DNA from 3 places in the Arthrobacter sp. Y3221157 genome. Region 3 is predicted to be linked to each of the others. Evidence: riboswitches for the same ligand, from Rfam matches in the RefSeq annotation. Region 3 holds a riboswitch; each other region holds the start of a gene.
The links. A riboswitch is a leader RNA that binds a small molecule or an ion and turns the genes downstream of it on or off. The one in region 3 is predicted to bind S-adenosylmethionine.
Positions count from the first base shown of each region.

Region 1: it holds a riboswitch for S-adenosylmethionine, as region 3 does, so the genes downstream of both, AC5RTT_RS12120 (bifunctional o-acetylhomoserine/o-acetylserine sulfhydrylase) here and AC5RTT_RS02560 (aminotransferase class V-fold PLP-dependent enzyme) in region 3, are expected to answer to the same signal.
Region 2: it holds a riboswitch for S-adenosylmethionine, as region 3 does, so the genes downstream of both, AC5RTT_RS12500 (DUF1737 domain-containing protein) here and AC5RTT_RS02560 (aminotransferase class V-fold PLP-dependent enzyme) in region 3, are expected to answer to the same signal.

Region 1 is NZ_JBNHFD010000042.1:16,089-20,501, forward strand. It holds gene metX (homoserine O-acetyltransferase MetX) at 1-846, opposite strand, end outside; SAM riboswitch class IV at 859-975, opposite strand; gene AC5RTT_RS12120 (bifunctional o-acetylhomoserine/o-acetylserine sulfhydrylase) at 1,096-2,421, opposite strand; SAM riboswitch class IV at 2,464-2,580, opposite strand; gene AC5RTT_RS12125 (VOC family protein) at 2,742-3,380, shown strand; gene AC5RTT_RS12130 (HNH endonuclease signature motif containing protein) at 3,559-4,413, shown strand, end outside.
Region 2 is NZ_JBNHFD010000045.1:5,500-9,912, reverse strand. It holds gene opgC (OpgC domain-containing protein) at 1-1,232, opposite strand, end outside; SAM riboswitch class IV at 1,470-1,584, shown strand; gene AC5RTT_RS12500 (DUF1737 domain-containing protein) at 1,598-1,870, shown strand; gene AC5RTT_RS12495 (rhodanese-like domain-containing protein) at 1,867-2,277, shown strand; gene AC5RTT_RS12490 (O-succinylhomoserine sulfhydrylase) at 2,278-3,486, shown strand; gene AC5RTT_RS12485 (DUF1905 domain-containing protein) at 3,483-3,806, opposite strand; gene AC5RTT_RS12480 (glutamate--cysteine ligase 2) at 3,856-4,413, opposite strand, start outside.
Region 3 is NZ_JBNHFD010000004.1:69,587-73,999, forward strand. It holds gene AC5RTT_RS02550 (metal-dependent transcriptional regulator) at 1-72, opposite strand, end outside; gene AC5RTT_RS02555 (class I SAM-dependent methyltransferase) at 116-874, opposite strand; gene AC5RTT_RS02560 (aminotransferase class V-fold PLP-dependent enzyme) at 938-2,356, opposite strand; SAM riboswitch class IV at 2,395-2,508, opposite strand; gene hisN (histidinol-phosphatase) at 2,670-3,482, opposite strand; gene rsgA (ribosome small subunit-dependent GTPase A) at 3,531-4,413, opposite strand, start outside.

The DNA of each region.
Region 1 (4,413 bases), on a different contig from region 3:
GCTGTTGGCGTCGAAGCGCTGGACCAGCTTGTTGCCCTGGTGGTCCAGGTAGCTCTCCACCTGGTAGCGGCCGCGGCCCGACAGGCAGTCAGCCTGCAGCGGTGATTCCGGGGCCTGGGGCTCCCGGCCGAACCTGCCCTCCAGCTCGGCGGCGGAGCGGTAGGTGATGTGCGCGATGCGCCGCGCCAAGGCCAGGCCTTCCTCGGGGAAGGGGCCGCCGTAGTAGTCGCCGCCGTTGAAGTTGGGGTCCTGGCGGATGGCGAGGGTCTGTGCCTGGGCAAACGCGATTTGCTCTGCCGTGCTGGCGGCGCCCACGGAAATCACGGCGCAGCGCTGCACCCGCTCCGGGTAGGTAATGGCCCATTCCAAGGCGCGGGCACCGCCCAGGGAACCCCCTAGGACTGCGTACCAGCTGCCGATGCCGAGCTGGTCTGCCAGCCGGGCTTCGGCCACGGTGCTGTCCCGCAGTGTCACCAGGGGGAAGCGGGAACCCCAGGGTGTCCCGTCCGGGGCGGGCGACGACGGCCCGGTGGACCCGTAGCAGCCGCCCACGATGTTGATGGACACCACGAAGAACCGGTCCGTGTCCACGGGGGCACCGGGGCCGGCGAGCTGTTCCCACCAGCCGGGTTCGTCGCTGTCGCCGCGGGTGACATGGGTGCTGCCGGTCAGGGCGTGCTCGATGAGGATGGCATTGCTGCCGTCCGCGTTGAGCGTGCCCCACGTTTCGTAGGCGAGCGTGACGTCCGGCAGGTAGCCGCCGGCTTCCAGTTCCAGGCCCCCGATGGAGGCGTAGCGGACAATTCCGTGCTCGGGAACGGTGGTAGGGGTGACGGTAACCGTCATGGCAAGACCTCTTCTACGCGCTTGCCCACCGGCGGAATGACCGGCAGGCCAGGTCTTCACCCGGGGCACCCCACCGCGGAAGGAGGGTTGCCGGCCAGCAAGCCGGGGCTGTCACTGGCACTCATGACCTGGTTCGAGTGTACGAAACACCACCCGGCCCGGGCCAAGAGTGTGACTGGTTGTGACTTCCCCGGCTTTGCCCACCTGGCCGGCCACCCGTCGTCGGGCCCTGCTGCCCGGCCCGTCCGATCAGGCGCCCTGCGCCTCCTTGGCGGCACGGAACCCGGCTTCAAGGTCGGCGAGGATGTCGTCGATGTGCTCCAGGCCCACGGACAGGCGGACCAGTCCCGGAGCGACGCCGGCGGCCGCCTGCTGCTCCGGTGACAGCTGGCTGTGGGTGGTCGACGCCGGGTGGATGACCAGCGAGCGGACGTCCCCGATGTTGGCCACGTGCGAGTGCAGCTCCAGGGCGTCCACGAAGCGCTTGCCCGCCTCGGCACCGCCGGCCAGGTTGAAGGCGACAATGGCGCCGGTGCCCCTGGGCCCGTACTTGCGGCCGCGCTCGTACCAGGGGCTGGAAGGCAGCCCGGCGTAGGCGACGGATTCAACGTCGTCCCTTGCTTCCAGCCACCGCGCCACCTCCCCGGCGTTGGCCACATGGCGCTCCACGCGCAGGCTCAGGGTCTCCAGGCCCTGCGAGATCAGGAAGGCGTTGAAGGGCGAAACGGCGGAACCGAGGTCGCGCAGGAGCTGGACCCGGGCCTTGAGGATGTAGGACAGGTTGGCCCCCAGCGCCCCGCCCTCGCCCAGGTCGCGGCCGTATACCAGGCCGTTGTAGGTGGGGTCCGGGGTGTTGAAGCCGGGGAAGCGTTCGGGGTCCTTGCTGAAGTCGAACTTGCCTGAATCGACGATGACGCCGGCGATCGCGGCGCCGTGGCCGCCCAGGTACTTGGTGGCCGAATGGACCACGATGTCCGCGCCCCATTCCAGCGGCCGGATCAGGTATGGCGTGGACAGCGTGTTGTCCACGATCAGGGGCACGCCGGCCTCGTGGGCGGTGCGGGAGACGCCCTCGATGTCCAGCACGTCCTGCCGCGGGTTGGACACCACTTCTGCAAAGAAGAGCTTGGTGTTGGGCTGGACCGCCTCGCGCCAGTGGTCCAGGTTGTCCGGGTCCGCCACGAAGGTCACCGAGATGCCGAACTTCTTCAGGGTGTGGGCGAACAGGTTGTAGGTGCCGCCGTAGAGGCTGGGGCTGGCCACGATGTGGTCGCCTGCCTCGGCGATGTTCAGGACGGCGAATGTCTCTGCCGCCTGCCCCGAGCTGAGGAGGAGCGCGGCCAGGCCTCCCTCAAGGCTCGCGATCCGCTGCTCCACCGCGTCCTGGGTGGGGTTGCCGATGCGCGTGTAGATGGGGGCAAGCTCGGCGAGGGCGAAGCGGTTGGCAGCGCTATCGGCACTGGGAAAGACGAAGGAGGTGGTCTGGTAGATGGGCAGGGCACGGGCGCCGGTGGCAGCATCCGGTTCCTGGCCGGCGTGGATCTGGCGGGTTTCGAAGGACCATCCGTTGGACATTCAAGGCTCCTTTGACTGGGCCCGGCATGCTGGAAGCACCACGGGCCGCGCTTGCCATCCGGCCTTTTTGCCGGACGGCCAGGTCCTCACCCGGGGCACCCCGCCGCGGATGGAGGGTTGCCGGCCAGCGAGCCGGGGCTGTTGCTGGCACTCATGACCTGAGCCCAGTGTAGGAATGCGGCGGGCCGGGCGAACAGCAATGTGACGAACATGGTCCCGTGTTCCTACCATGGAGCAGGTTTCGAGGGTGCTGAAATCGGAAAATCCCAGTAAGGGTATCCTTAGCTGAGAGCCCGATCACAAAGTGCCAAGATGATGGCATGCGCATGGATCACGTCTCTTACGCCTGTGAACACGATGGCCTCGCGGCCACCACCGAACGTATTTCTTCTGCCCTCGGCGTTGAGGCAGTGAAAGGCGGGGTACACCCCCGGTTCGGTACCCGGAATATGATCATCCCGCTCGCGGGACACAAATACCTTGAGGTCGTGGAGGTCCTGGACCACCCTGCGTCGGACAAGGCTCCCTTCGGACAGGCCGTCCGGGCCCGCTCCGCGGCCGGCGGCGGCTGGATGGGCTGGTGCGTCGAAGTGGACGACCTTGCTCCGTTCGAGGCACGCCTGGGACGGGCTGCCGTGAACGGCAACCGCAAGTTTCCCGACGGCCGCGAGCTGGTGTGGAAGCAGATTGGAATCCTGGGCCTCATCGCCGATCCCCAGGTGCCCTACATGCTGAAGTGGGAGGGCGATCCGTCGCTCCACCCGTCCAACGCCTACGAGAGCAACATCAAGATGAGCTGCCTGACCATCGCAGGCTCGGCCTCCCGGGTCACCGAATGGCTGGGCGAACCGGTGGAAAAGCCGCTGGAGGATGTTGCAGTTGAGTGGGTTGCCCCGCATGGTACGCCCGGCATCCTCTCCGTCACCTTCGAAACCCAAAACGGAGCGGTCACCATCTGACCTTCCTTTGACCGGGCGTTACGGCCCGAGCCGACTTCGGCCGCCATCAGGATGTGAGAACGGCGTCACCTCCCGATGGCGGCCGAAGTTGCTTTAACCGGCGGGCGTCTTTCCCGCGGGCCCAAGTCTTTGGGGAGCAGGCGCGCATAATGTCAGTGCCCCCACCGATGATGTTCTTGTGGGAAACGTCGGGGGGACGGCAGCGGAGATGGCGGCCATTCATGCCTCTGTCGCGGCCCTCGACGCTTTGTTCCTTGACGACGCGCAGCTGCGAAATTCCGTGGATGAAGAGACAAACGTCTTGCAGCGCGCATATGAGCTACGGCTGGAACGGCTGGGTGTTGTGGCGAGGCTGGAAGCCCAGGTCGCTGCGTTGAAGGCCCGGGACGCGGCCATCGCCGTCGAGCTTCAGGATGCGACGACTCCGCCGGACGCCACTGTGCAGGAACGGACTTTTCAGGAGATCCCGACGGTGGAAGAAATCGCCGGGATCCTGACCATCAGCTCCGGGGCCGCAGGGGCGTTCATCACCCAGGCCCGGCGGGTCTGCTCCCTCCCCTCCGTCTACGGGAATCTGTCTTCGGGGGCGTTGTCCTGGCAGGGCGCCAAGATCATCGCTGACGAAACAGAGGCCCTGCACCATACCGCCGCCGTGGCCCTCGCGGACCACTTCCTGGACCCGGACGCACCGAACCCGGCCCGGGGCTGCCCCGCCACCGCCCTCGTACCGTCCCGGCTCCGGGCCAGGGTCCGTGCCTGGCGCGAACGCCACCAGCCCGACTCCATCGAAAAACGCCATGCCAAATCCGTGGCCGACCGGCGGGTCGAGTTCCACCGGGACCGGGACGGCATGGCCTGGATCTCCGCCTACCTCCCCGCCGACTCCGCCACTGCAATCTGGAACAAAAACACCGCCACCGCCCGCGGCCTGCAAGGACCCAACGAAACCCGGACCCTGACTCAGATCAAGGCTGACGAGTTCGCCCGCCGCCTCCTCGCCCCCACCACAGACCCTTCCGCAGGCAGCACGGCC
Region 2 (4,413 bases), on a different contig from region 3:
ACGAGCGCGGCCCCTACTGTCCAGGCGGCAGCCCCGGCCAGCGTGTTGGCCCGGAGATAGTCGCTGCCGCCGGTGGACACTTCCGTGACGGGACCGGTCACCAAGGGCGAGGCCTCCAGCCGGTCCAGCGCCGCCCGGGCGATCTCCGGGCTGCCGGTCAGGAGCCAGTCGATGCTGGCCACGCCGGTGTCCCTGGTGCTGGTGCGCTCGTCCCAGACCACCGCGGCCGTCCTGCCAAACTCTGCCGCCGTGGCAGTGCCCACCACCTGGTCCCACCAGCCGGTCTTGATCTCAGCCTCGGACGCGCCGCCGGACGCGGGGCTGTAGAAGGCGGCGGTCTGCAGCAGGAACGGCTTGGCCCGCTCCTCGGCATAGGTGGCGTAGAAGTTTTCGCCGCCCGAGGCCGTCAGCATGTCCTCCAGTTCACCGGCGCGCGGAACGGTATTGACTGCGGCGCCACCGGCGGTGTCGTCATGGAAAGCCGTCAGGCCAACCCAGTCCACGGCATCATCACCCGGATAATACGGTTCGTAGGCGCTGTCAGACCCGTCCCAGGCCCTGTCGCCGTTGGTATCCAGCAAGGCGAAACCGTCGCTTCCGCGGGCCGGCGCGTTCCGGTTCCGGTCAAAGGGGTAGTCCTTGCCCAGGTACGGCTCCCAGACCATAACCGTCCGGCCGTCGTCGGAATCCCCAAATGCCGCGGAGACAGCCTGGAACGCCTTCCGGTATTCGGCGGGCTGCTGGCCCCACTCCACCCAGGAGGCGTTCATGTCCGGGGCAAACCGCACCAGCACCTGCCCATGGAACTGCGCGGTAAGCCGTCTGATTTCCCCGGCGAATGACTCGGCAGCCGTGGCGTCTATCTGGTCCAGCGGCACCGTGGGCTTGACCGTGAGCATGGCGTGGGCACCCTGGAGCGAGGACTGTTCAAGGAATCCCTTGATGTCGTTCTGCTCGGAGGAGCGGTAGGGAAAAGCGATGTCGTGTCCATAGACAGCCGGGGACGCTCCCAGCCGCTCGGCAAACCCTGCAGCGGTGTCCTCGCCCCATTCCAGGACGACGCCGAGCAGCGGCTTGCCCGCATCCGGTGCGGGTTCGGCTGCCCGGGCCGCCCCCGCCGGCAGGACCGCAGCCACACACGCAACAGCAAGTACGGCAAGGAACGCCCAGGCCACGCGAAGACGGGGGGTCAGGGCCGGACGGGTGCGGCGGCAGGGCGCGGCTGTTCGCATGTTCAAGGGACCCCCAGTGCTGGTCTTTCGCGGCGGGGCGCTGCCCCCCCCAAGAACTGTATCGGGCCGTCCCGCCGGGATGGGAAAGAAAGGCCCGCCCACCTGCGGTGATACCGCAGTCGGCCGTTCACCGGTGACCGCACCGCGCCGCCGCCTTCGGCAGCGTTTCCGCTTCAGTTACGCAACATGACGACGACGGCGATGCGGCCGCCGGTGCCAGATGTTACGTTTTTGGGGAGTAATGAGTACCGGCGCCAAGCCCTGACTGGCCGGTCGGCAACCCTCCTTCCGCGGCGGGGTGCCTCAGGTGAATACTCGGCATATCGACCAATTCGAGCTGCAAGCGTGAGAGAAGGAGACCCGTCGTGTCCGACGCCCCCGAAGAAAAGTTGTCCTACCGCCTCATCAGCGGCCCGGACAACCGTGAATTCTGTGAGCGGATCTCAACCGCACTCGCCGACGGCTACGTCCTGCACGGAAGCCCGACGGCAGCCTTCAACGGCACCAGCGTCATCGTGGCCCAGGCCGTGGTCCTGCCGGCCGCCATCGCATCGGCGGACGCCGCCGTCGCCACCGCTGTTGACGACCTGGAAGCAGCCAACGAGGACCTCGAGTTCGACGGCGAGGGCCACGCATGAGCTACGCAGGAGACCTGACGCCGGAGGAAGCCTGGGCCAAGCTTGAGCAGGGCGCCATCCTGGTGGACGTGCGCACCGAGGGCGAATGGGCGCACATCGGCATTCCGGACACCAAAGCCACGGACAACGATCCGCTGTTCATCCAGTGGACATTCCCCGGCGGCATTCCCAACCCGGATTTCCTGAAGGACCTGAGCCAGCAGGCTCCGGAGGATTCCAACACGGAGCTGGTGTTCATCTGCCGCTCCGGCCAGCGCTCCATCTCCGCCGCCATCGCCGCGACGCAGGCCGGCTTCACCTCCTACAACGTCCTGGAGGGGTTCGAAGGCGACCCGGACCGCTACGGCGAACGGACCGTCAATGGCTGGAAGAACCGCGGCCTGCCGACCAACCTGGGAAAGAACTAAGTGACCTTCAATAACGACGCCGCCGGCTGGAGCCCCGACACCCAGGCCGTCCGCGGCGGGCTGGACCGCACCAACTTCCAGGAAACGTCCGAAGCGGTATTCCTGAACTCGGGTTTCGTCTACCAATCCGCCGCTGCTGCGGAACGCGCCTTCACCGGCGAGGACGAGCGCTTCGTCTACTCCCGGTACGGCAACCCCTCCGTGGCGACCTTCCAGGAGCGGCTCCGGCTGCTCGAAGGAACGGAGGCGTGCTTTGCCACCGCCTCCGGCATGTCCGCCGTCTTCACCGCCCTGGGCGCCCTGCTCGCAGCCGGGGACCGCGTGGTGGCCGCCCGTTCGCTCTTTGGTTCCTGCTTCGTCATCCTCAATGAAATCCTGCCGCGGTGGGGCGTGGAGACCGTCTTTGTGGACGGTCCGGACCTGGAGCAGTGGCGCGCCGCCCTGTCCCAGCCCACAACCGCCGTCTTCTTCGAGTCTCCGTCCAACCCGATGCAGGAGATCGTGGACATCGCCGCGGTCAGCGAACTCGCGCACGCTGCCGGGGCCACCGTCGTCGTCGACAACGTCTTTGCCACTCCCCTGCTCCAACGCTGCGGCCAGCTGGGCGCGGACGTCATCGTCTACTCCGGCACCAAGCACATCGACGGCCAGGGCCGGGTGATGGGCGGTGCCATCCTGGGCACCAAGGAGTACATCGAGGGTCCGGTCAAGCAGCTGATGCGCCACACCGGCCCGTCGCTGTCGCCGTTCAACGCGTGGGTGTTGACCAAAGGCCTGGAGACCATGGCGCTGCGTGTCAACCACTCCTCCGCCACCGCCCTCCGGCTCGCCGAATGGCTGGAGCAACAGCCTGCCGTGAGCTGGGTGAAGTACCCGCTGCTGAAGTCGCACCCGCAGTACGAACTTGCTGCCAAGCAGATGCGCGCCGGCGGCACGGTGCTCACCCTTGAGCTCGCTCCGTCCGGCGGCCGCTCGGGCAAGGAAGCCGCTTTCGCGCTGCTGGACGGGCTGCGGATCATCGATATCTCCAACAACCTGGGCGATTCGAAATCCCTGATCACGCACCCCGCCACCACCACGCACCGTGCGATGGGGCCGGAGGGACGGGCTGCCATCGGCCTCAGCGACGGCGTGGTGCGCCTGTCCGTTGGGCTCGAGGACGCCGACGACCTGATCCGCGACCTCGAACAGGCCCTGAAACAGATCTAGCTTTCTCCCGGCGAAGCATTGTCCGGCTGCAGCTCCAGCCGGACGTCCAAGCTATCGCCCGCCTTGATGCGCGCCTTTTCCCGTACAGCTTTCTTGACGGGAAGCAGGTACGAGCCCATTTTGCTGTCCGGAAAGATGGACGTCAGCCAGCGGTGGCCGCTAATTTCCACCGCGACCTTGACCGAGCCGAAGGCCTTGTTGCCGGCCTCGCTTTGCTCTGCAATGTCGTCCGCCACGTCCGGCGGCAGGGTGAGGAAGTGCCAGCCCGCTTCGCCGGGATAGAGCCAAAGTTCGGCATGAAAAGAGTACGACGGCGCCACGCGCCGAGTATGGCACGTGGCCTTCCTTAACGCCACGGTTACGAACTGGCTAGGCCTGCCGCACCCGCAGCAGGTCTGGAACGGCATCGACTTCCGAGAGGTCCAAGTCGCCGCGCATGGTGACGTTCACGGCATGCCGCACCACGGCGCCGAAGCCCATGTCCTTGGCCGATGGTCCAGACAGCAACCGGTCACGGACCCGGCGCTGCTCGGCTGCCCCTGTGCCGCGGGCGATGATCGCTTCCACGCCTTGCCGCGCCAGGTCGAGCTCACCCTGTTCCTCCAGCACCGGCGCGAGGTACTCCACCAGGGAACGCACTACCTCGGGCGCGGGGGCCGGCCGGAAGCTTCCAAAGTCCAGCAGCTCCCCTCCGAGGCCCCCGCTGCTGGCCTGCCAGGAAGCCATCCTCAGCAGGACAGTCGGTACCGGTACAGGTTCCACGCCTTCCCGCCACTCCCGGCCGGCGGTCTCCACGAGGGCACGGACCAGGACCGCGAGGAGGGCCGCATCCTCGGCCCGCAGGCAGACGTCGGCCACCCGCACCTCCACGGTGGGATGGTTGCGGGACAGCCGGGCGTCGAAATAGATCATCCCTTCGTCCAGCAT
Region 3 (4,413 bases):
CTGCCATTCGGTGAAAGAGTAGATGACCTTGACGTAGTCCTCGATGGAGGAGGAGGGCGCGCTGGTCTTCACAGGACCAAGCCTACCGGGTGGCCAGGGAGCGCGGCGGAACCGCTCATACTTTGACTGCCCGCCACGACAACGTCAGGTACGGCAGCCCGATGTCCTCGTCCGCGGCATGTCCCAGGTGCTCATGCAGGTACCAGTCAAGGTTGGCGAGGACCTTGGCGCGGGTGGCATCACCCGCACGCAGGTAATAGCTGCGCGATTTGGTCAGTTCGATCAGGTCCTCGGTGCTGACGGTGTCCTGCCAGTGCGTCACATGGCTTTCCAGCTCACCGAATTCCGGGCCAACCACCGGCCGGTGGCCGGGCTTGAAGACGTCCCCGGCGTGCATGATCCGCGAGAGCCGGTGCACCCAGGGGACGGTGGTGTCCAGTTGGTTCCAGACAAGCCCGAGTGTGCCGTGCGGACGCAGGACGCGTGCCAGTTCGGTGCTCGCGGTGAGGGGATCGCACCAGTGCCAGGCCTGGGCAATGGTGACGACGTCGAAGGCGGACGACGGCAGGCCGGTGGCCTCGGCGGTCCCCATGACCGCGGTGGCGACGGGATAGTGTGCCTTCAGCTGGTCCAGCATGTCGGCCGAGGGGTCGACGGCGGTGACGGCCAGCCCGCGTTCCAGCAGGAGTTCAGTAAACTTGCCGGTCCCTGCCCCGGCGTCAAGCGAATCCCTCGCGCCCGCGGGGATGAGCCAATCGGCAGAGTCGGCGGGATAACCGGGCCGGACCCGCTGGTAATGCCTGCCGCCCTGCTGGAAACTCTTGCCCAGCTCCCGGCGCCGCCCGAGATCCAGCTTTGGGCCACCCCGAACCACGTGCGGCCTCCTTCAGTCAATGCCCTGCGGTACCTTCCGAATTTACCGCATCTGCCGGATGGGTCAGTCGTCGGTGCAGGGAGCAGCGCCGGCGGTGCCTGGCGTGTTCGGGGCCCAATGCGGGTAGGTGCGGGTGTCATTGGCGGGAACCCACCGCCCTGCGTCCACCACGTAGTCCCAGCCGAGCCCGTCACGGCGCAGCTTGGCGATGCCGGCCAGGAGCCGCTGGGCATCCTCCAGCCGGGAACCGACGCCGAAGCTGGCGCGGAGCGAACCCGAAGGCAGGCCCAGCCGCTTCAGCAGGGGATGTGCGCAGAAGCGTCCGTCACGCAGGCCCACGCCGTGCTCGGCAGACAGGTACGCAGCCACGAGGCCGGCGTCGTAGCCCTCAACCGAGAAGTTGACCACGCCGATGGTGTCGGTGTCCGGGTTGGTGTCCTTGAAGATCTGGTGCACTGTGACGCTGTCGATCTCCTGGAGGCCCTCCACCAGGAAGGAACGGATGGCGGATTCGTGGGCGTGCCAGCGTTCCTGGTCCAGGCCCGCGATGACCTGGGTGGCCTTGGCCAGGGTGGCGGCACCCAGGACGTTGGGGGAGCCGCCCTCGTGGCGGGCCGGGCCGGTGGCCCAGCTGACGCCGTCGAGCCTGGCCTCCTTGACCGCGCCGCCGCCGGCGAGGTGCGGGGTTCCGGCGTCGAGCCAGTCCGGCCGTCCCACCAGGACGCCTGCGCCGAAGGGCGCGTACAGCTTGTGGCCGGAGAAGGCGACGTAATCGACGTCGTCCGCGCTGATGTTGATGCGGCGGTGCGGCGCCAGCTGGGCCGCGTCCACCACAATGCGGGCCCCGTGCTGGTGGACCAGGGCCGCAAGGGCGCGGACCGGGAGGATTTCGCCCGTGACGTTGGAGGCACCGGTGATGGCCAGCAGGCTGACGCCGCCCTGTTCCAGCTCGGCGCGTACGGCGTCGATGGTTCCCGCGATGGTGTCGGCGGCAACAATGCTGCGGTGGGGAACGCCCTGCCACGGCAGCAGGTTGGCGTGGTGCTCAATGTCCAGGTACAGGACGTCGCCCGCAGGCTGGCCGTCGTTGAGGGGCAGGCAGCCGGCCAGCAGGTTGAGCGAGTCCGTGGTGTTCCGCGTGAAGATGACGGAGTCGTTCGGGCGGCCGCCCACAAAGTCGCGGACGATGCTGCGGGCGTTTTCGTAGACCGAGGTGCTGATCTGGGACGCGTAGCCGGCACCGCGGTGGACACTGGCATAGAAAGGCAGGATCTCGTTGAGGTAGGCGGACACCACCGAGAGGGCGGGGGCGGAGGCGCCATAGTCAAGGTTGGCGTAGCGGATGTGGCCGCCGGAAATCAGCGGTGCCTGGATTTCCGCGCCGGTGACGGCGGCGAGCGGCCGGCCGGCCAGTGACTGGCGTTCGTCAAACACGGAATCAGCGGTGATGGCGGCGTTGGGGGAGACGGTGGCTGTTGTCACAGAGACCTCACTTCAAAACAGGACTCCGCTAGCAAGGGAATCCGCGCTTGCCGCATCCGCTCCGGACCGGCCTGGTCGTCACCCGGGGCACCCCACCGCGAATGGAGGGTTGCCGGCCAGCAAACCGGGGTTTTGCGCTGGCACTCGTGACCTGGTTAAGAGCGTAGAACATGGGGCGGCCAGGATTGAAGCCGGCGCAATTGTTAAGGCCTTTGTTACGTGGGAATGGAAAACAGGCTTTTCGGCGAAGAAGACGACGGCGGACACCTCCTTCTGGAGGTATCCGCCGTCTTTTGTTCGGTTGCAGGGGGGGTTAGAGCAGGTCGTCCAGGCCCGGGTTCAGCCGCTGGAGCACTTCGGAGTGCAGGATCGAATTGGTGGCCAGGGCGTTACCGCCGAACGGGCCGTCCTCACCCTCCAAAGAGGTGAAGCGTCCGCCGGCCTCCACCACGATCGGCACCAGGGCCGCCATGTCGTAGAGGTTCAGTTCCGGCTCGCACGCGATGTCCACAGAGCCCTCGGCCACCATGCAGTAGGACCAGAAATCACCGTAGGCGCGGGTCCGCCATACCGACTCGGTAAGGCCCAGGAACTCGTCCAGGTTTCCCCGTTCCTTCCAGCCGGAGAGGCTTGAATAGGACAGCGAGGCGTCGGACAGGCTGGAAACGTCGGAGACCCGGAGCCGGGTGGCTGCGGCAAGCGAACGCCCCATGTAGGCGCCCATGCCCTTGGCGGCCCACCAGCGCTTGCCCAGGGCGGGGGCGCTCACGACGCCGACAACCGGCTCGCCCTCGTCCACGAGGGCGATCAGGGTGGCCCACACGGGGACGCCACGGACGAAGTTCTTGGTTCCGTCGATGGGGTCGATGATCCAGCGGCGCGAACCGTGGCCGGTACTGCCGAACTCCTCACCGAGCACTGCGTCCCGCGGGCGGGAGCGGGAGAGCTGGCCGCGGATGGCTTCCTCGGCGGCCTTGTCCGCGTCGGTGACCGGCGTCAGGTCGGGCTTGGTCTCCACATGGAGGTCCAGTGCCTTGAAGCGGCTCATGGTCTGGTCGTCCACGGAGTCGGCCAGGACATGGGCCAGGCGCAGGTCATCGTTGTAGCTCGAAGCGGGTTGGATCATGGTTCCAAACTACCGTCTGCAGGCTGTTCTGCTGGGAGATCGGCTTTGTCAGTTGACGCTGCCGAGCTCCTTTGCCTCCTGAGCTTCCTCCCGTGGATCCGCTCCGAGCAACCGGCGCAAGGACGCCAGCCGAGCCTCTCCGGTCGGGCCCGCGTGACCTTCCGCCACCCAAGCATCCAGGCCGCAGTTAACGGCAGTTGCCGTGTGCTTGCAGCCGCGTTCGCAGGCGTCGGTGCCGGGGGAGAGGTCCGGGAAGGACCGCAGGATCCGGTCCGGGTCCACATGCGCCAGGCCAAAGGAGCGGATGCCGGGGGTGTCGATGATCCAGCTGCCCGGCGGTGCGTCAACCAGCCGCAGGGCCAGTGCTGACGATGACGTGTGCCGGCCCCTGCCGGTGACCGCGTTGACGCCGCCGGTGGCACGTTCGGCTCCCGTGAGCGCGTTGACCATTGTTGACTTGCCGACGCCGGAGTGTCCCAGCATGACGGTGACCTTGCCGTCCAGGTAGGACCGCAGCGCGGCAACAGCGGCGCTGTCCAGCCGGGCGGACAGGCCGTCGTCCGAGCGGGCATCGATGCCGGACGCCGCAAGATCGGCGGTCCGGCTGATGATCACGGGAAGGTCGAGGTGAGTGTAGTTGGACAGGAGCTCCGCCGGATCCTTGACGTCCGCCTTGGTGACCAGCAGGATCGGGTCGATGCCGGCGTCGTAGGCCGCGACGAGCGCGCGGTCGATGAAGCCTGTGCGGGGTTCCGGGTTGGCGGCGGCCACCACGATCACCAGCTGGTCGGCGTTGGCCACCACGGCCCGCTCCACTGGGTCAGTATCGTCAGCGCTGCGCCGCAGGAGCGTCTTCCGGTCCTGGATCCTGACCAGCCGGGCCAGGGTATGAGGGTCGCCGGAAACGTCCCCCACGAGGGAAACGAAGTCG